DNA from 2 places in the Croceicoccus naphthovorans genome. Region 2 is predicted to be linked to the other one. Evidence: riboswitches for the same ligand, from Rfam matches in the RefSeq annotation. Region 2 holds a riboswitch; the other holds the start of a gene.
What was found. A riboswitch is a leader RNA that binds a small molecule or an ion and turns the genes downstream of it on or off. The one in region 2 is predicted to bind manganese.
Positions count from the first base shown of each region.

Region 1: linked by a shared signal. The riboswitch ahead of AB433_RS04115 (TMEM165/GDT1 family protein) and the one ahead of AB433_RS02565 (TMEM165/GDT1 family protein) in region 2 are both predicted to bind manganese.

Region 1 is NZ_CP011770.1:805,132-815,796, reverse strand. Features, by position in the region: gene AB433_RS04130 (extensin-like domain-containing protein) at 1-669, shown strand, start outside; gene AB433_RS04125 (hypothetical protein) at 705-1,166, opposite strand; gene AB433_RS04120 (hypothetical protein) at 1,205-2,515, opposite strand; yybP-ykoY riboswitch at 2,640-2,802, shown strand; gene AB433_RS04115 (TMEM165/GDT1 family protein) at 2,830-3,402, shown strand; gene AB433_RS04110 (response regulator transcription factor) at 3,458-4,075, opposite strand; gene AB433_RS04105 (proteasome-type protease) at 4,248-5,009, opposite strand; gene AB433_RS04100 (transglutaminase family protein) at 5,112-5,924, opposite strand; gene AB433_RS04095 (alpha-E domain-containing protein) at 5,939-6,883, opposite strand; gene AB433_RS04090 (circularly permuted type 2 ATP-grasp protein) at 6,889-8,319, opposite strand; gene AB433_RS04085 (esterase/lipase family protein) at 8,316-9,242, opposite strand; gene AB433_RS04080 (DUF3617 domain-containing protein) at 9,290-9,856, opposite strand; gene AB433_RS04075 (amidohydrolase family protein) at 9,932-10,665, opposite strand, start outside.
Region 2 is NZ_CP011770.1:506,830-517,494, reverse strand. Features, by position in the region: gene AB433_RS02600 (LuxR C-terminal-related transcriptional regulator) at 1-147, shown strand, start outside; gene AB433_RS02595 (outer membrane protein) at 242-889, opposite strand; gene AB433_RS02590 (TonB-dependent receptor domain-containing protein) at 1,111-3,195, opposite strand; gene AB433_RS19305 (hypothetical protein) at 3,331-3,708, shown strand; gene AB433_RS02580 (hypothetical protein) at 3,889-4,131, shown strand; gene dmeF (CDF family Co(II)/Ni(II) efflux transporter DmeF) at 4,128-5,054, opposite strand; gene AB433_RS02570 (metal/formaldehyde-sensitive transcriptional repressor) at 5,065-5,340, opposite strand; gene AB433_RS02565 (TMEM165/GDT1 family protein) at 5,376-5,942, opposite strand; yybP-ykoY riboswitch at 5,960-6,132, opposite strand; gene AB433_RS02560 (SLC13 family permease) at 6,267-8,075, shown strand; gene AB433_RS20320 (hypothetical protein) at 8,207-9,151, shown strand; gene AB433_RS19815 (sigma factor-like helix-turn-helix DNA-binding protein) at 9,249-9,527, opposite strand; gene AB433_RS02550 (MerC domain-containing protein) at 9,827-10,246, opposite strand; gene AB433_RS02545 (GTP-binding protein) at 10,297-10,665, shown strand, end outside.

The DNA.
Region 1 (10,665 bases), 300 kb from region 2:
ACGTTCCTCCATCCGGCCCGTCGCGGCACCGTTGCGGCAGGTCTGGCCGCGTTGCTGCTGGCGGGCTGCGCTTCGGACAGGCCGACCACTTCGCCGGGGGCAACGAACCGCCCGGCGGTCACTACGCAAGCCGCGCAAATCTGCCGCCGCGAACTGGCCGAACAGGGTGCCGATTTCGTGCCATTGGACGACCTGCTGACCGGTGGCGGCTGTTCCAGCACAAATGCGGTCGCGCTCTACCACCTGACCGGCGATGCCAGCCGAATTGCTGTCACGAACGCCAACCGCATCGCCTGCCCCCTGTCGCAGACGGTGGCGGCGTGGGCGCGCTATGGCGTCGACCGCGCGGCAAAGCAGATGCTGGGCAGCGGGCTGGCGAAGGTCGAGACGTTCGGATCCTATTCATGCCGCAACGTCGCCGGATCGTCGCGCCGTTCGGCCCATTCGAATGCCAATGCGCTGGACGTTTCCGGCTTTGTACTGGCCGATGGTCGCCAGATCACGGTGAAGGACGATTGGAATGGCGGGACCGAGGCGGAGCGCCGCTTTTTACGCGTGGTTCAGGCCAGCGCCTGCAAGCGGTTCGGCACCGTCCTAGGCCCCGAATACAACGCCGCGCACGAGGATCACTTCCACGTCGAACTGGGCGAAGGCAGCTTCTGTCGCTGAGGCGGGGCGGACCCGCAGAGGCCGTCCCGCACCCGTTACTCAGCCGTCGCGATCAGACAGCCGCGCGTATTCCACGCAAGAATGAACATCGCTTGCGGATCGCCCGCCGCGGCCTTGCCCAATTGCATCCCATAGTAGCGCTTGTCCGCCACGCCCGCCTGAAACGCCGCCATCGGATCGCCCAGCCGCTTTTCTAGCCGCTTGGCCCAGGCGCTCAGTTCCTTTTTCGCCGCCGACGGGTTCATCTGGGCGGGCATAGCCGCCACCAGATCCGCATCGAAGCTGCCTTCCGAATAGGCCTTGTCCAGCATCAGCCATGTCGACCCGCAGTCCGCCTCTTCGGAATCGGTTTGCGGCGTGGTGATGTTGCCGTTGTCGCCATAGGCCCACCCTGCGGCGGCGGCCTCTTCGACCAGGACCGGGATATCCTGCGCCGCGGCGGGAGCGGCCAGTGACAAGGCCGCGATCGACGCGATGGCTCCAGCGATCTTCTTCATGCGAATCCTCCGATTGGCTGCGGCGCGGATGGCACCGATCAGCAGTTTGGGTTGTTGGGAATTCTGCTCATCACGCAGTTGACGTGATGATAGCGTTGGCGCGTCTGGCTCGCGATTTCCGAGGCAGATGGCATCGGCGACGGAGTAAAAGTACCGCTTGAAGACGCGCGATAGGCCGACGAGCCGCGTGAATAGGCCGATTGCCACCGCGCCGCCGCCATTCCAGGTGCGTTCGTATCGCCACCGAACCGGCCCTCCAGACCCGTTCCCCGGGAGCGCATCTCGCGGTTTGCCGCCTCGAATACATCGCCGCTGGGGAACCACAGCGCGGTAACGTAAAGGTGGTTGGTGGGCACCGATCCCATCCGGCGCTTACCCGCAATATACCTGATCGCTTCGGCAAGATGGTTCTTCGACTGATATACATAGATCGCGGCATGGGTCGCTGCGGCGTAATCGCCTGCCTCAAGCGCCCCTAGAAATCCCGATTTCGCCTCTTGCTGCTGCGCCAGGTATCTCTTCATCTTTTCCGCCTCTGCGGCATGGCGGCACCCTGCCTGCGATCCCAAGCGACAGGCATCGGCATAACGGCCTGCCGCCCTCGTCCAGTTTTCTGAACGCTGGGCCTCGGCGCCAAGGCGCAGGCAGGATGCACCTTCGCCCGCGGTGCAATTCATTTCGGCATACGTCAGCGATCGCGCCGCGTCCGCGCCCTCCAGCGAACTGTCGCCATAAAGCATCTCTGCCAACAGGCACGAATTGACCGAGCGTCCGCTTTTGCATCCCGTCTCTGCCATCGTGCGCGCCAAGGCCAGATTGGTCACGCCGCTGAAGCGGTCGCCAAATCCGTTGGCAACGATGAACGCGCCCTTCTCGCACGCCTGCGCGCTGCCTTGCGTGCAGCGATCATTATACAGGAACGCCAGCCGCCGGATATCGCGCGCATTTCCACCGGGCCGGCTGAAAAAATCCAGTGCCGCTTCGCAGGAATCATCGGATCGGAATTCGCAGGCGCGGGCGTGGAAATTGGCCGCAATGCGCATATCGGGGTTCAGCCCCGGCCCGCCGTGCGTATAGATGCGCGCCGCTTCCTCGCAGCTTTCGCGATCCTTGAAAGAACAGACGATCCGCCACGCCTGCGCCATGCTGGCGGCATCGGTTTTCTCGACACCGGCGACGGCCATTGCCTTGGCGCGTTTCTGGCAGGCGTAGTAGTCGTTGTTGACCACATCCATACAGCCCGGCACCGCAAAATTGTCCGCAACGGTCTGCGGGGTCGCCGGTGCACCGATGGCCAAGCTTGCGAAAAAAATGGCCAGCAGGCCGGTCAGCACGTGGGTAAATCGCATCGATGGTCCCTCCACCAACGCTTGTTTCCCAGTCGGTTGCGCCATGCAATCGGGCAAATCCGACAATGTTTGTTAGTTCGATTGCAAAGGCGATTTGCATTGCGAACCCGCCTCCGCTAACCGCCATTTCGTCATCCGGGGAGTAGCCACCCGCGCCAATTCGCGCGGGCCCGCCGTCGACATACTGGGCCGAGAGGCTCCGGCGCGTGGGGAATGAATTCCGGCGAGACTGCGTGACACCGAAACCTCTTGTCCGGCCGGGCGGGGGTGCGGTGTTGCCCATGTCTGCAAGGAAGCCCGGCCCGGAGAATACGATGGAAGCGCTGTTCACCTCCACTGCCGTCGTCGCCCTGGCAGAGATCGGCGACAAGACGATGCTGCTGGCCATGTTATTGGCCGCACGGTTTCGCCAGCCTGTGTCGATTGCTTTCGGCATCCTGTTCGCGACGATCGCCAACCACTTCCTTGCGGCGCTGCTGGGCGTGCAGGCGGCGGCTTGGTTCGACAGCGACCTGTTCCGCTATCTGGTTGCCGCCGGGTTCGTCGTGATGGGTCTGTGGACGCTGATCCCAGACAAGTTCGAGGAGGATGACCAGCCCAAGTCGCGTGGCGGCGCGTTTCTGACGACGCTGATCGCGTTCTTCATCGTGGAGATCGGCGACAAGACGCAGATTGCGACCGTGGCGCTGGGCGCGCGGTTTGCCGATACGCTGATGGTGACGACCGGAACGACCATTGGCATGATGCTGGCCAATGCGCCGGTGCTGTGGCTGGGCGACAAATTGGCGGATCGGTTGCCGCTGGCAAAGATCCGTATGGCGGCGGCATTGCTGTTCGTGGTGCTGGGCCTGTGGCTGGTGGCGGAGACTGCCGGACTTCTGGGTTAAGGCGTTCAAACCCATCGCGGCCGGGGCACCCGGCCGCGACGGGCTTTCCCAGGGATCAGTGCAGCCATTCCCCCATCGAAGCTTCCAGCCGAAGGCGAACCGCCTCTGCCGCGTGACGCGCGCCGATCTTGTCCATCATGTTGCCGCGATGGATTTCCACGGTGCGCGGGCTGATATCCAACTCGCGGGCGATGGCCTTGTTCGACAGGCCCTGCGCCAGATGGTCCAGTACCTCGCGCTCTCGCCCCGAAAGCATCGCGATACGCGTACGGGCATCCAGAGCGCGGCGACGGTGTTCGGCTTGCGTCGCGGCTTCTTTCGCAACGCGGTTGATCGCCTCTGCCAGTGCGTCGCCGGGAATCGGGTGGGACAGATAGTCGAACGCGCCTGCGCGCATCGCGGTGACGACATCGTCGATATCCGGGTGCGACGCCATCGCGATGATCGGCAGCCACGCGCCGCGCTTTGACATGATATCCATCAACCCCGCGATACCGCCCGCCGCGTGATCGTCGTCCGCCAACACGATCCCGTGGCGCGGCAGATGCGCCGCCAGTTCGTGGATGTCGTCATAGACCTCGGCATGATGGCCAAGTTCGAACACGGCGCGGGCGAACTGGGCCCGGTTGCGCGCATCGGTATCGACGATGTGGATGATTGTTCGCTGTTCCATGACCGGAACTCTGCCCGGATCAATACGTGGAACGCCATTAAGGACGATACCGATATGGATCGTTCCAGACCGTTAACCAACTGGAATCGCGAACTTCTGCGCGGAACTACAACCCGAAACGGACCTAATGGCCCGGCGCGTCAACCATTCACCGATCAACCAAGCGTGGTAATCACGCCTCGGGGTCGTCGATCTCGTCCAGATTGTACGATGGCAGAGACTGGAAGGCGTTGCGCAAGGCTTCGCTCCACCCGGTGGAAATGTCCTGAAAGAACTTGTCGCTGGCATGGATGCGCCGTTCGTGCAGCGGCTCGAACCTATCGCGTTCAATCACCAGCAGGTCCAGTGGCATGCCGACTGACAGGTTCGCCGCCAATGTCGAATCCATCGACACCATCAGCAGCTTTACGCCTTCCTCGAAACTCATGTTCCTGTTGTAGGCGCGGATGATGATCGGGCGGCCGTACTTGGTTTCACCGATCTGGAAAAAGGGCGTGTCCACCGACGCCTCGATGAAATTGCCTTCGGGATAGATCAGGAACAGGCGCGGCTCCATCCCTGCGATCTGTCCGGCAAGGATGATAGAGGCGGTGAATTTCGGCCCGCCCGACATATGGTCGTTCGATTCCTGACGCTTGCGGATCGTTTCGGCCAGCAGGTTGCCGACCATCGTCGCGACCTGAAACATCGTCGGCGCACGCAGGATCGACGGTTCGCGGTCTTCGGGTGCCTTGGTCCGCTCTTCCAGCAGGCTGATCACCGACTGCGTCGTGGCCAGGTTGCCCGCCGTCATCAACGTGATGATGCGCTCCCCCGGAACCGACCAGTGGTGCATCTTGCGAAAGACGGAAATGTTGTCGACGCCCGAATTGGTGCGGGTGTCGCTCATCAACACCAGCCCTTTTTCGAGCATCATGCCCACGCAATACGTCAAAGAACTCTTTCCTTCATGGCCTTGGCCCTATCCGCCACGGCATCGCGCGTGCCGGAATAGGGCCGTATCCCGTTTCGCACGCCCCCGCGCAAGATTTCGCGATTATTGATCCGCAGTTTGCTGCGCAACCTCAAGCTCCACGCTCAGCCGGTCGCTGTGGCTGCCAAAGCTGATGCCGGTGATTGGCGCAGCCTCGGCATAATCGCACCCGGTCGCCACGCGGACATAGCGGGCGTCGGGGCTGATCCCGTTGGAAATATCGAAGCCGACCCAGCCCAGCCCGCCGATATGCGCCTCTGCCCATGCGTGTCCCGCCTCTTGCGAGACGCGGTCGTCCATCATCAGATAGCCGGAGACATAGCGCGCCGGAACGCCCAGCTGCCGCGCACAGCCAATGAAGATATGCGCATGGTCCTGACACACGCCGTGTCCTGCCCCCATCGCCTCTTCCGCCGTCGTATCGCTGTCGGTCCGGCCGGTTTCATAGGTCACGGCATCGAGCACACGGGCCGAGAGTTCGTGCATGGTGTCCAGCGGATTTTGCTCTGCCGACAATCCTTGCACCAAAGCGCGCATACCCGCGCCCGGCTTGGTCAGCTTCGTCTGGCTGGCGAAATGCCATAGCGGCAAATGCCCCGCATGCCGCCCAATGACACCGCCGTTGTCATTGGTGTCGATGATGCCCTTGCACTCGATCTCTACTTTCTGCACGCCGGGTTCGACCGCCACCAATGTGGTCAAGTTGCAGTTGTGATCTTCGTATTCCAGCTCTCTGGCGGCGCCGGTCAGCTCCATCTTCCATTCAGCGATGGACTGCCCACTCGTGCTCTTCGGGGTCAGCCGCAGACGTTGCAAGGCATGAACGACCGGATCTTCAAAGTCGTAGCGTGTGCGGTGCGTGATGGCGAGGCGCATGGTACGGCTCCGGGTCAGTCGGTAAAGCGATAGTCGGTTTCGACAGCGGTCGCGATGTCGTGCGTATCGGCAATGAAGTCACTCAGGAACTCGTGCAGCCCCTGCTCCAACACCGCGTCGATATCCTTGTCTTGCAGGTTCAGGTCGGCCTTGCGCATCGCCTCGTTTGAGGAGAGCTTTTCGCCGTATTGCAGGGCAAGGTTGTGCAGGTTCGACCGGATCTTGGCATAACAGAACCGCAACGAACGCGGGAACTGGCCGTCGAGGATCAGGAAGTTCGCGATCCCCCGCGCATCCAGCTGACCGGCGTTCAGCCAGCGATAGGCGCGTTCCGCCCCTAAGGATCGCAAAATCGTCTCCCACTGTACGTTGTCGAGGCTCGACCCGACGTAGGACAGCGAAGGCAGCAGGACATAGTACTTCACGTCGATGATGCGCGCGGTGTTGTCGGCGCGTTCAACAAACGATCCGATCCGCGCGAAGTTATAAATGTCGTTGCGGAGCATCGACCCATCCATTGCGCCGCGCACAAGCGTCGATTCCCGCTTCACCGTGTTGATCGCATCGGCAAGGCCCGACTGCGTCACCGGTCGCGCCAGCAGGTCGTTGAGTTGCAGGTAGCTTTCGTTCACCGCCTCCCACAGCTCGGTGGTGATCGAATTGCGCGCGGAGCGGGCATTGGACCGGACGGCCCCGATCAGCGAACGGATCGAGTTCGGGTTATCCCGATCACGCAGGATGTAATTCCAGACCTGAATGCCCGCATAAGTCCCGTTCTGCGCGGCATAACCGTGCCGCATGCCGGCGGTTTCGATAACCGATCGCCATTCCTCTTCGGCGGTCAGGTGATCGCGGGTGAGCGCCATGCGGAACCCGGTGTCGAGCAGGCGCGCAAGGTTCTCTGCCCGCTCTAGATAGCGGAACATCCAGAAGATGGCGTTGGCGGAGCGTCCGAGCATCTCGATTACTCCTCCAGAACCCAGCTGTCCTTGGTGCCGCCGCCCTGGCTGGAATTCACCACCAGGCTGCCGCGCTTCAAGGCCACGCGGGTCAGACCGCCCGGAGTGATTTCGATGCCATTGGGGCTCATCAGCACGAAGGGGCGAAGGTCGACGTGGCGCGGGGCCAGTCCCTTCTTGGTCAGGATCGGCACGGTCGACAGCGAAAGCGTCGGCTGCGCGATGTAATTGTGCGGCTTGGCCTTCAGCTTCTCGGTGAACTTGGCGATCTCGCGCTTCGAGGCGGCGGGCCCGATCAACATGCCATAGCCGCCCGAACCGTGGACCTCCTTGATGACGAGGTCGTCGATATTATCGAGGACGTACTTGAGCGAGTCCTCCTCCATGCAACGCCACGTTTCCACGTTGGGCAACAGCGGCTTTTCGCCGGTGTAGAACTCGACGATTTCCGGCATGAAGGAATAGAGCGCCTTGTCGTCGGCAATGCCCGTACCCGGCGCGTTGGCAATGGTGATCCCGCCGGAACGGTACACGTCCATGATCCCCGGCACGCCCAGCATCGATTCCGGGTTGAAAGTCAGCGGATCGAGATATTCATCGTCGACCCGGCGATAGAGCACGTCGACAGGGGTAAAGCCGCGCGTGGTGCGCATCTGCACCCGCCCGCCGACGACACGCAGGTCGCCCGCCTCAACCAGTTCCGCGCCCATCTGATCGGCGAGAAAGGCATGCTCGTAATAGGCCGAGTTGTAGATGCCCGGCGTGAGAACAGCGACGACGGGACGCCCCTCGGTCTTGCGCGGGGCGCAGGCGGCAAGGCTGCGAGCAAGACGGCGCGGATAGTTCGAAACCGGGGCGACCTTAACTTGCGTGAACAGCTCTGGGAACATCGCCATCATCGTCTCGCGGTTTTCCAACATGTAGGAAACGCCGCTGGGCGTGCGTGCATTGTCTTCCAGCACATGAAAATCGTTCGGCCCGGTGCGGACAAGGTCGATGCCGGTGATATGGGTGTAAACACCGCCCGGCGGCGTGAAGCCCGACATGTGCGGCAAATACGCCTCGTTTCCGCGCAGCAACCATTCGGGCACGCGGCCCGCGCGAATGATCTCCTGCCGGTGATAGAGATCGTGCAGGAACGCGTTGAGTGCGCGGACCCGCTGTTCGATCCCCTTGGACAGCCGTCGCCACTCGTGCGCGGTGATAATCCGCGGCACGGGGTCGAACGGGATCAGGCGTTCTTCCGCCTCATCCTGACCGTAAACGTTGAAGGTGATGCCGGTTTTGCGGAAGAACGCTTCCGCTTCCTGATGCTTTCGCCGCAGCCCTTGCGGGTCCTGATCGTCGAACCAGGCCGAATAGCCCCGGTATGCCTCTCGCACGCCGCCGTTAGCGTCGAGCATCTCGTCGAAATTATCCGCGCCGTTGCCGGTCATGAAACCCCTGTTTCGTCGGTTTTCCTGCCCTCTCGCAACTCTCCGTCCCCTTCATGCACGCTGGCAGGCACCGTGTCGAGGACTTGCGCAACGCACTGGATCGCGCGGGGATGCCACGCGAAACCCATGTGCGTACAGCGCACTGAAATCGAAATATCCCGCTCACCCGTTCGCCCGCAGGCGCAGTGGCGATGAACGACACCGTCCTGCGCGCTCCACAGCGCGACAGTCGTAACCGGCGGTTTTTCCGCGAAGTTTTCACCCACTGGCGGCTGATCGACCGGATGGCCGGTGATCCAGTGATAGACGCGCCACGCATTATTGCCGTGCATGTCGCCCGAAAAGGGCGAGCCCATAGTCACGACCATCTCGACACGATCGGGCAGGCGCTTCGCCGCCTCTCGCGCGAAAAGTCCGCCAAGGCTCCAACCGACAAGGACCAGCTTGCGACCTTCTGCCCGCGACACGCGCTCGATTCGCGACAACAGCCGTTCGAATCGGTCGACCGTGGGGCCAAGGTTCCAGCCCAGCCCCCAGTCGGTGACCGAGTGACCCGCCTTTTCCAATTCCTTGCGCATCCGCGCCATGCGCCACGGGTGCGAGCCGAATCCGGGCAGCAACATGACCGCGCGGGGATGTTCTGCCTTGGGCAAGGCGACCGGCCCGTGCATTGCGGCATAGACCTGCGGAAATGCCAGAGAGGCGAATTCTGAAATCAGCAGTTTCGACTTGGGCGTCGCAACGCCATCGGGTTGCGGGCGCGAGGCCAGTTGGTGCCGCCGCGCCAATTCGCCGAACAACAGCGAAAAGCCCCTGCCCGGCTCACGCGGAGCAGACGCATGGCCCGTCGCGGCTGGCCTGTCGCCCTTACCGTCCGGCACGAAATCCGCTCCGTCGTTGATGTTGCCCGTCGTCGATTGCATTGCCCTCTTAACGCGCGATGCCAAAGTGGTTTCCCGAATGGCCGGACCTATCCCTCGCACTCGCCGATGCGTTCGGAACTGGCGCGCATCTTCATCATCATCTTCCCACCCGGGATGCTGCCAGACGACATGTCCATCGCCATGTTCATCTGCGACGAAGTTTCGGTGCCGCTGCCGTCCATCGTCATCGTGCCGCTGGCATCGTCGCCACTGCATACGAACCTGCCCGAGAATTTACCGCCATCGACATCGAACTTCTCGACCTTGCAGTTTTCCTGCGCCTCGGTCGCCATCTTTTCGAAGCCTTGCTCGGCATCCTCCGGCGTCAGGCAATAGGTATTTGCCTGCGCCATCGCGCCGGCCATCATGCTTTTCAACTGGTCGACCTGCGCGGCGGGCATGCCGGGTATCTCAAGGCTGACCAGTTCGGCGTTGGAACGGTACTGCCCCGGCTGGGGCCGAACGCCCTGTTTCATCTCGGCAGCGATTTCGTCGGTGCTCATCCCTTCGGCAGAGGCCGCAGCCTGCTCGGCCGGTTCGTCGGAACCGCAGGCGGCCAAGGTCAGCGGGGCAAGGCACAGGACGGTAAGCCGGGCAACGGGGCGGATGGGCATCGAAAGTCACTCCAGACAGGAAATTGCGTTGCGACTCAGGCTAGAGCAAGCCGGGGCGATTGCAATGTGCGGCGTTCAGAGCCCCAGCGCAGACACGTCCGCATCTTGCGCGATCAACCCCTGAACCACGTTGCGCTTCGTCCGTTCGATATCGTGCACCGATGCAGACGCAAGCAGCCGCGCCAGTTCAACCCTATCGAGATAGTGCCCGCCCGCGACGACGGCGGCGGGAGAACGCAGAACGGACAAGTCCTCTGTCGGATCGCCATCGAGCAACAGCAAGTCGGCACGCTGGCCCGCTGCCACGGCGCCTACCTCGCCCGCTTCGCCCAAGACCTCTGCCGGGTTGATCGTGGCCGCGCGCAAAACGGCGTGGCGCGTCAGTCCCGCTTCTTCCAGCAGGGCCAATTCGTCGATTAGCGAGACGCCCGGAATATTGGTGAAGATGCCCGCATCGCTTCCCGCGATCAGCGAAACGCCTTCCTCCGCAAGGATTCGGGTCGCCAGCTTGTAGAACTCGAATGCCGCACGGTTCCGCTCTACATCCTCATGCGTCCAGCGTTCGTAATTCGGCTGTTCTTGCGCGACGAGCAGGGGGTTGAGCGTTTCCACCCCGTCGCGCGTGAGGTACCCGCCTTTCGTTTCCGCCACCCGCAACAGGTTGTAGAACGCCACCAAGGTCGGATCGACGGCAATGCCGGACGCGGCGATCCGGCTGGCCAGTTCGCGCATTGCCTCCACATCGTGCTGATCGCGCAGACCGTGCCAGACGATCGTTTCGGTGTGCTCGAAGGTGGTAAAGCCATCGT
Region 2 (10,665 bases):
CGCGGCCTGAGAGCACGTGAAGTCGGTGACCATCTTGATATCAGCTACCACACGGTGCGGGATCACTTGAAATCTATTTACCGCAAACTGGATGTTTCATCCCGCGCTGAGGTCGCACTGGAGGCGCAAAGACGACAACTCACCTGAAGTTGCTGGATGGCTGTTCTGCGTAACCACGCCATCATAAAAAGGGCGCCCGCCATGCGGACGCCCTTACCGGATGAGGGATATTTCCGGCCAATCAGAAGCCGTAGCTGAGACCCAGGGCAACCTTGCCATTGTCAACACGGATACCGTTGATGCCAAAGCCGGAGTTGATGCCCGCGCTGCCATAGTCTTCATTGAGATATTCGACGCGGATTGTGGCGTTGGCGCCCAGGGCCGTCTCGATGCCGCCACCGTAAACGAAGGCATCCTGCCAATCGGAATCGGAGAAGAGCGTGGTGCCATTCTGACTTGCGCTGGCTTTGAACTTGGTGGTCTGCCAACCGGCGCGTGCATAGATCCCGGTCCGGTCAGCAACCTTGTAGCCAAGGCGACCACTCAGGCCAAAACCTTCCTTCGCCTTGATCTTGGCGCCGAATTCATCGAAACCATCGTCATAGGCAACCAACATGCTGGCACCCGAGAGGTTCGCATTCGCTTCAACACCGAAGAACACATTGCTGCCGATCAGGTAATCGTACCCGGCATAGATGCCGCCAGCAAAGCCATTACCGCTGATACCGTCGGCCGAAATGACAGCACCGCCGAGGTCGAGATCTTCGGCCTTTACTTCGTAGGCATCCCGACTGACCGAAACTCCGACAAACGGGCCGGAAAACGTTTCTGCGTGTGCAACAGACGTGACGGAACAGGCGGCCAATAGGCCGATCGCAAATTTACGCATCTATGCATTCCTCATTAAGTGTTTTTAATCAATGCCTTGATGACATTCTGGAGGTGAGCGCTCACCTACGTCCGCATCTCTCGAAGATCAATCCAGATGCCGTGACAATGGGTGTTAGGTATAAAATTGATTGCAAATAACGAAATTATGGTCCGGCGTTTGGCCGCAAACCGCGCATCTTTAAATGCTGGCGACAGGCTTCTTTCTGTTCGCACAACAATTCAGAACCCTGCCCTGAGACCAATCAACAAGCTGCGACCACGTAGAGGGGCAGCATCTTTGATGAACGAAGCGTGGTTGTAGGCCAGCTCGTTCGCCAGATTCGTGCCTCGCAGGAACAGTTCGGCATTCGCTCTTTCGCCAATGTCGAAGCTGTAGGCCAAGGTAGCGTTGATCATGGTGTAGCCGGACGTGCGCGTTTCGAATGACGCGATCCTGCCCTGTTCGAACACCTGATAAAGTTCCACATCGCCGTAGAGCGGACCAAACACTCCATCAACCCGGCCACCAAGGCGGCCAGCGGGGATGCGAGGCAGATTGCCACCGCCATCCTTCAATTTGGCGCGGACATAGTCTCCAAAAACTGCGAGACCGACATTGGGCGTCACCTGATGACGAATATCCCCGTCAATGCCTGTAAACCGGGCATCGCCGGCCATGTACCGGATGAGGCGAAAATCCTCGAACTGATCGAGTGTCTGGGCGAAAATGTAATTGTCATAATCCTGATGGTAGAGGCCGAGTGTGAAAGTGGTGTCACCCGCGGTCTTGCGCACTGTGAGGTCCACCGACTTCCCGGTTTCCTTGCCAAGTGTGGGAGTGCCAATCTCCCAGGTGTTGGTTGCAAGATGGATACCGCGCCATGGCGCACCGGTATTGGCAAAAAGTTCCTGTACGTTCGGTGCACGCTGCGAACGCGCGATCGACAGAGCGACCGAATAATCTCCATCAATGTCCCAGATCGCCGCACCAGAGACCGAGAAAGGGCGGTGCGTGGTCTTGCGACCGTCATTGATCTTGATCGTCTGCCATTCATGTCGCGCAGCGAGCTCGAACCGAAGCGGTCCAGCGTTGAAGGATTCCATCAGGAACAGGGCGGTATTGTCGGTCTTGCTGGGCGGGAGAAACTGCTCCTCGCCAATCGCCTTGAAGTTGGTGTGACTGTGTTGCACGCCGAACGTTCCACGCAATCCGCCCAATCGTGCATGAGTCAGTTCAAACCGCATGTCGTGCGCCTTGTTGGTGAAGGTCGTGGCGACATCGCCTTCTTCGATCTCGCTGTGACTGTAATCTGTAAAGGCTGCACGAAACCGCACCCTTTCGATCACGCGAGAAATGTCGCGGTACTCACCGCGAAAATCCACCCGTTCGCTACGCAATTTCGTGAAGACCGCATCTTCATGACCCTCTTCTTCATGGTCATGCTCGTGGTCGTCTTCCTCGTCATGGGTACCGCAGTGGATTTCCCCTCCGTGAGGATGACAGTCTTCATACGCATGGTTGTGACCAGGCAAACCATAGTCATTGTGCTGGCGGGTATAGGCAAGGCCGACATAGCCGTTATCACTGATCCACGAGCCACCGACAGTGATGGTGGACGTGTCCGCCCATGATCCATCCACTTGCGCCTCGCCGAACTTGCCCGGAACCTCGTAATCATCCGTCTGGCGCCTTACGCCTTCAAGGCGAAGTGCGAATTGGCCAATGCTTGCCGTGATGCCGCCAACGCCTGTCTGTTCGTTGTCGGATGTGCCGTAGCGCCCTTCGACCGCGCCCGTTATGCCGCCCTCCGGCAGATTCGTCGGAACCTTTTCATCCAGTAGGTTCACGGCACCGCCGATGGCGCTGCCGCCATAGATCAGCGCCGACGGACCACGCAAAACCTCTATTCCTGAAAGCAGCAAGGGCTCGGTCGTGACAGCGTGATCAGGCGAGATGGCGGATGCGTCCTGGATATTGGACCCGTCGCTCAATGATTGAACGCGCGGGGATGTCTGCCCCCGGATCACCGGACGCCCCGCTCCACCACCAAAATTGTCGACATTGATCCCAGGCATTCCGGCGAGCGTGTCTCCGAGCGTCGACTGGGCCCGGTGGACAAGATCATCACCTTCAAGACTGATGACGGGCGTCGCAGTTTCATCCGATGTCAGCGAAAGCGGGTGGGCCGTCACAATGATCTCGCGGTCCGGGCGGCTGTGCTGGCCTTGTCGATCACTTTCGTTCGCCTCTTCGGCCAACGCGGGCATCGCGATTGTCATTGCGGCAATTACTGAAGAGCCAGCAAGCAGGCCAAAAGGTTTCATAGTCATTCCTTCCAAAATTCAGGAACGGCGCGCGTCCACACGCACCGTCATTGGGCGGCTTGATAACGCCTTGCCTTAAATGAGACAATATATCATAACATTATTTTTTGAAGGCAAGCGGGATGTTGACTTGAGATGGCCAAACGAACGTCCGAGCACCTGGAAGAAGTTGTCCTTGCCGTCCTGAAGGAAACTGGCGGGCGCTCTTTGAGCGCGTACGAGATTGCCGATGCAGCACCCACCAGGATTACGCCCGCGCAGGTTTACAGAACCATCGAGAGGCTGGCGCAACGTCGATGCGTAAAGCGTATCGAGACCCTGAATGCTTACGTTGCCCTGTCGGCTCAGTGTGCAGCGGTATCGGTATGCACCGAGTGTGAAATCGTGCAGCCAGTCAGCTCACAACTCATAGGCCCCGCCGTCAAGGATGCGTTGGCGCAAACAGATTTCTCCCCCGGGCGCACCGTCATCGAAATCCTTGGGCTATGCAGGCATTGCCGAGAAGTAACCTGAATCCATGGCGACAGCGCCACTACCTATTGGCATTTCTCATCTGCCGACTTGTCCTGATCTCGAAAAAAGGAATATCCGCCCAAATCTGCAAAGGGGGGCAACTACAGCTATATCGATCGAAGATTCAGCATCGGACAGATTCCACCTGGCGGTTTCATCAGGGAATTTCGACTGACCGACGTGCCTGATTACAAAGGTTTTGTCTGGCTATCGTGGAAGCCGGTGCCAGCCCTCACAATCCTGCTCAGCCTGGAATTCGCTTCTGATCGGCCAACGGTCGACGCGGCAACTGCTAGTGGTGACACCCCCATCTATTACGATCTTGACGGACACATTTCAGCTGCGCTTCGCGTGGACTATGCCATCAACGAAAGGGTCAGTCTTGGCATCGGTGCGCGCCAAGTACTGATCGGTTCGCGTTAGCGCCTCTCGACCGTGAGATGGGACAGCTCGTGAATGCGGATTAACCGCGCGCGCACGGTCTCGGTGTCTGCGACTCCCGTCACGCTGACAATCGCCGCATGAGCATCGGGACCCAGACGCCAGACATGAAGGTCCGTAATCAGGGTGTCACCCGGGCCTTCGACTTCAAGCCTGACCTCCTGCTCGATATCGGGGTTGCCGGTGTCGAGCAGGACCGCGGCAGTATCGCGCAGTAGGTTCCATGACCAGACGGCAATGACGATACTGCCGACGATGCCCATGACCGGGTCCAGCCAGACCCAACCCAGATATCGACCACCCAGCAAGGCTGCAATGGCAAGAACCGATGTCAGCGCATCGGCGAGAACATGGACGTAGGCCGATCTCAGATTGTTGTCATGATGGTGGTGGTTTCCATGATCATGGGCATGACCGTGATGATGTCCGTGTCCGTGCTCATGGCCAGCACCGAGCAACAGAGCGCTGGCGATATTCACCGCCAGCCCGATGACGGCCACGACAGTGGCTTGCAGAAAGGCAACGGGTCTGGGCTCGAGCAGTCGCGAAAACGATTCAACGCCAATGCCCAGCGCGATCAGCGCAAGCACCAATGCCGATGCAAAGCCCGCCAGATCACCGACCTTGCCCGTGCCGAACGTAAAACGGGGATTCCTCGCATGCCGCTTCGCGAAGACATAGGCCAGCGCAGCGATACCCAGGGCGCCTGCATGGGTCGCCATATGGAAACCATCGGCGAGCAGCGCCATAGAGTTGAAGATCGTTCCGGCGAGGATCTCCACCACCATCATGGCACCAGTCAGGACCACCACCCAAAGGGTGCGCCGGGTGTTCGCATCGTGATTTGCACCCAGGAACACATGCTCATGCGCAAGCTGCGAGATCTCAAGATCAGGACTGGCCATCTCGCGACTTCTATTTCGCATAGCGGCGGATAACCGCCACCAATTCATCCATCCCTGCCTGGCGCGCTTCAGCATCCAGATCGGGACGGGCGACATGTTCGCGCAAATGCTCTTCAATGAGTTCGTTCATCAGGCCGTTGATCGCACCGCGCGCACCGGCAACCTGATGCAGAACATCGGCACATGCCGCATCATCGTCGATTGCTCGTTCGATCGCAGCCATCTGACCCGTAATCCGGTGGACACGGGCCAGCAGCCTTGTCCTGTCTGTTTGCATATGTGCCATATAGGATAGCTCCCTATCCTATATGGCAGTCATACTCAACTCATCGCGGTTTCGTAAATCACCCACGCCCCAATGCCGAGCAGCAAGATAGCCGCCACCGTGCGAACGAATTTCAGGGGTACGCGCTCGACAAGCCTGTCGCCGAGATAGACCGCAGGCACGTTCGCGATCATCATCCCCAGCGTTGTTCCTGCCGTGACCAGAAGAACACTGTTGAACTGCGCTCCCAGCGCAATCGTCGCGATTTGTGTCTTGTCACCCATCTCCACGATAAAGAAGGCAACCAGAGTGGTCAGAAATGCGCCATAACGTGAGGGCTTGGCTTCATCATCGTCAAGCTTGTCTGGTACCAGCGTCCAGGCTGCCATGATGATGAAACTGGCGCCCACCGCATAGCGGAACCACTGCCCGTCCAGAACGCCTGCGACCGAATTGCCAACGAAGGCCGCAAAGGCGTGGTTAGCAAACGTCGCGAACAGGATACCGAAAATGATCGATAACGGCTTGTGAAACCGTGTTGCGAGCACAATGGCGAGCAACATCGTCTTGTCGCCGATTTCGGCCAGGGCGACCACAGCGGTGGAGGTCAGAAAAGCTTCCATGACATATTCTCCGGGCCGGGCGTTCAAGACTGCAATGACACCACCCCTTCCGCCCGGCCGGACGAAAGCGCGGTGTCATTGGTCTCGCCCGAACGAAGCTTCGTTCCCTGCACACCATGACCTCTCGGCCAAGTATGTTGACGTGCAGGCCCGCCCTGCGGCGGCTGGCTACTCCCCAGATGACGAGCGCGTCGTTAGCCATGAAGCCGTGCGAACGCAATGTATGATGCAAACGTGACTTTTCGCGGCGACAGATCAATCATCGAGCAGATGTAGACCAAAACTTCTGGCCCGCTTGCCTGTGGATCGGCATAAGTTCGTGCCATGCCTGCACAATTCTTTCAGACGGTTGCCCGTTTCGGGGCCGAGATAGGCCTTCTCTTTCTGATCGGCCTTTTCATCGCCTTTGCACTGGAGCGCCGCCCTCCGGTCGTCATCGCAATTGTCGGCGCGGTCCTGATGATGCTTTTCGGCTTCCTCCCGGTCGGAGAGTTGCTCGGCGTGTTCGGCAACTCTGCGCCGATTACCATCGGCGCCATGTTCGTTCTGACCGGTGCTCTGCTGCGAACGGGAGCGCTCGAGGAAATATCAGGCTGGGTCATTCGCAGGACCTTGCGCAAACCGAAACTGGCCGTTGCCGAAATTGGCGGCGGCACGCTGCTGGCGTCGGCATTCATGAACAACACGCCGGTCGTCATCGTCATGATCCCGATCGTTCAGCGTCTGGCGCGGGTCCTGGGAATTGCCTCGACACGGCTGCTTATACCGCTGTCCTACATTTCCATTCTTGGCGGTACGCTGACCCTGATCGGCACATCCACCAACTTGCTCGTGAACGGCGTTGCTCAGGAACAGGGCCTGACGCCGTTCGGCATTTTCGAAATCACGGGAGTTGGCGCAGTCTCGGTCATCGCAGGGCTTTTCCTCCTGTTCCTGACCGGGCGACATCTGCTTCCTGACCGGGCAGAGCAAGGGCTGGGTGAACACGGTGAGAGCGATACTTACCTCTCCCATCTTGTCCTTAACGCCGATAGTCCGCTTGTTGGACGCAAACTTGGCGAAGCGGCCTTTTCCCGTAGGCCGGGCGTGCGGGTTCTCGGTATTCAGAGCGGTAAGGACATCCAACGCAAAGGTATAGACGAGCACATTCTTGAAGCGGGCGACCAGATCATCGTGGCCGCCAGCCCGGACGAACTCGCATCTCTGGCCGAAGCCTATGACTTCAAAACGGGTTTGCTCGGCGTGGGAGGCGGATTGCACACGTCAGGCCCCGAACGGCCAGCCGATCTGCGCCTCGTTCACGCCGTCATCACACCGACGCATGCAGTGATCGGCCGAAGGTTGGCCGACATTCCTCTCCTTTCACGGCTCAAGGTCCGTGTTCTCGGTCTTTCGCGCCCGCGCCATGTCGCAGGCCCGGATCTTGCCAATGTCCGAGTGCGGGCCGGCGACCGGTTGTTGATCGCGGCAGGAGGAGATGCCGCGGAAGCCTTGCAGGCCAATGTCTCTCTGGCCGATGTCGGAGAAGCGCCCGTGCGGTCCTTTCGCCGGTTGAAGGCACCCATCGCTATCGGCACGTTGGCCGGGGTCGTCATCCTGGCCGCCATTATGGGGTTCCCTATCGAAGGCCTCGCACTGGCCGGAGTAGGCATTGTCCTCCTGACGCGATGCATCGAGCCGGAAGAGGCATGGGCATCGATCGAAGGAAACACGCTCATCCTGATCTTTGCCATGTTGGCCTTCGGCAAGGGGTTGGAAAACGCTGGCACAGTCGATCTTATCGTCGAAACCATCCAGCCGCACCTGGCTACGATGTCCCCCCTTGTTCTGCTCATTGCAATCTACGCGATGACCAGCATTTTGACCGAAACCGTGACCAATAACGCCGTTGCCGTGATCATGACGCCCATTGCGATCGGTCTTGGCCATGCAATGGAACTGGACCCGCGCCAACTCGTCGTTGCGGTCATGTTTGGCGCCAGCGCCAGTTTTGCGACACCGATCGGATATCAGACGAATACGCTGGTCTACGGCGCAGCCAATTACCGCTTTATGGATTTCGTGCGCATTGGGTTGCCGATGAACATCTTCGTAGGAATCGTCAGTTGCGTAGCGATAAGCATGCTGTTCTAGATATCCCGGATACCGGTTTGACCGCCGAAAGACGGTATGTATGCTGGCGCTCACGGCAACTATTGTGCCGTCAATCGCGAGCGCCGTATTGCCTGCACCTCTTTAGCTCGCATCCATCAACGGAGTCCGCCTTGGAAACGAAGACGCTCACCGATCAGCCCGATAATTCAGGATCGGCCTGGATACGCCTTGTGCTCGGCATCTTGGGTGGCTTCCCGCTGATGGGCGGACTTTGGGTGGCTCAACCTGCCTTTGCAGAAACGCCCGCAGCCATCGAGACATTCTCACAAGAAAGCATGGCCGCCTGTCGATCGGCGGGCGGCAGCCCAAAGCTGCTGGACAGTTTTCTGACGCCGACGGGTGATCTTAACGGCGATGAAGTAACGGATTACGTGACCGACCTTGCCGGGCTGGAATGCGTCAATGCCTGGAGTTACTTCTGCGGCTCCGCCGGTTGCCCGGTCACAGTTTGGCTGTCAGGACCGGAAGGCTTTACTGTCGGTTGGGGCGGCAGCGCGCAGCAATGGAAACAGAGAGGCCGGGAAATTGTCGTCTCAATGCACGGCCAGCTTTGTAAGCCTCCGCGCATTGGTGCTCAAAGCTGTGAAGTGGCAATGCGCTTCGATCGGCCCCAGTCACCGCCAGCTAAAGCTGTTATTTCCAAGGGCACATCGCATCCGAGCCCCACAGGCATCTGGCAACTGCGCCAGTCTGGACGCGGTCCGGGGATTGCCTCGGTAGATGGCGTCGGCAGGCTAGACACGCTCACAGCGCTATGTCTTCGGGATCGCCCGGTCATGATGGCCAGACTCACGGACGAGGCTGGCGAGCCTTCCCTGACTTTCACCTTTGAGTTCCCGGACCGTACAATCGAGGTTTCGGGTGTAGCGGGTGCAACCACCAGGAAAACCTACATCCTTGATCCTCGCACATCGGGATTGCCCGAAGCGATGTCGGGGAAGGTCAATGCCGTCAATCTGCGCATAGGTGGACAAGAGCAGGGCATGCTTTCTCTGAGCGGTTCGACGAGGGCGCTTCTGGGCGCACTTTCGTCCTGTTTGAAATTCGGGGATTAATGCCCCGCCGCCTTCGCAACACATGTGTCGATATCGACCGCATGTAACCCTTGGCGATCTACCTATCACGACAAAAATCCTGATGGGCGCGTGACTTCTATTGTCTGGCCCGTCCAGAACGGGAATTGATCTGCCACTGCATCTTGCGGAGTGCTTTATCGCGAACCCGCGCCACAGTCGATTTGCAAACGCCTACATCATCGCCGATCGCTTGCAGCGTTCGCAGCTTCCGGCGGCCTATACCAAAGCACAAACGAATAACCCTTTCTTCACGAGGTTCGAGGAGTTCGAGCAATCCAGCGACAATTGCCGCTTCCTTGGACTTAGGGTCGGCTGCTGCTTTATTCACTAATTCCTCGAGGCGTTCAAAGCGCATCAAGTCTTTGCTCCATGGTCCCAGGATTCCGTCAGTCCCCGCCCCTCCCGATTACGGCATCGCGGTCTTCAAGCGCTTTGGCCCAACCGTGCCATAATCGTGAAACGCCTATGGGGTAATCTCGAGCCCGTTTCGGTCGCGCAGGTCAAGATTCAGCAAAGCAACCTGGGACGGGCCATCCGTCTTGGCAATGGCAAGTGCTTCACTGGCATTAGCGGCGTCGACAACCCCACTCCTGGAGAACCCGGAAGGCTTCATCTTCCCAATTCGACGAGCTACGGTGAGACTTTCCCTGATCTTCAGGTGCGGGGACGATGCCGATGCAGCCAATTGGCAATGTGAGCCATTGCCAACAGAAGGCTGCCTGAGACCGTAATTGCAGTTTCGGAATCTTCATCGGCATGAAGCGCAATCGCGGCTGTCATGAGGATCAAGCCCAGGACGCCAACCACCAATGGCACTATCGAGCGATGCCTTCGCCATCCCCCGTACAAGGCCATTGCGCTGGTCGGGACGGCAAACACAAGGACGACGACGTGGAAATTCTCACCCGGATCGATCCGACTTGCAATTGCCGGAAGAGCGGCCAGCAGTACGGGCAGAGCAAGGCAGTGCATCATGCACACGGCAGAAGCACAGACTGCGAAGCTATCAAGCCAGTTTGCCGTTCGGTTTGTAATACTTGAGCGAGCGTAGGAACGCTGTCGATTCTTGATCATGGCAATGTTATGTTACAACATCTCATGATTCGCAAGATAGATGGATGAGTATGACCGCTCCAGACTTTAGCGCGCCCACCGACGCCCCTTTGCCCGTTACCGTTCTCTCTGGCTTCCTGGGGGCTGGGAAAACAACAGTCCTCAATCACATCCTTGGCAATCGCGAAGAACTGCGTGTGGCGGTGATCGTCAACGACATGTCCGAAGTGAACATCGATGCCGATCTCGTGCGCGGCGGCGATGCAGCGCTATCGCGCAGTGAGGAGACGCTGGTCGAGATGACAAATGGCTGCATATGCTGCACCTTGCGCGATGACCTGTTGCAAGAAGTGCGAAGTCTGGCCGAGGCTGGGCGCTTCGACTATCTGGTCATCGAGAGCACCGGAATTTCGGAACCCTTGCCGGTCGCCTCAACTTTC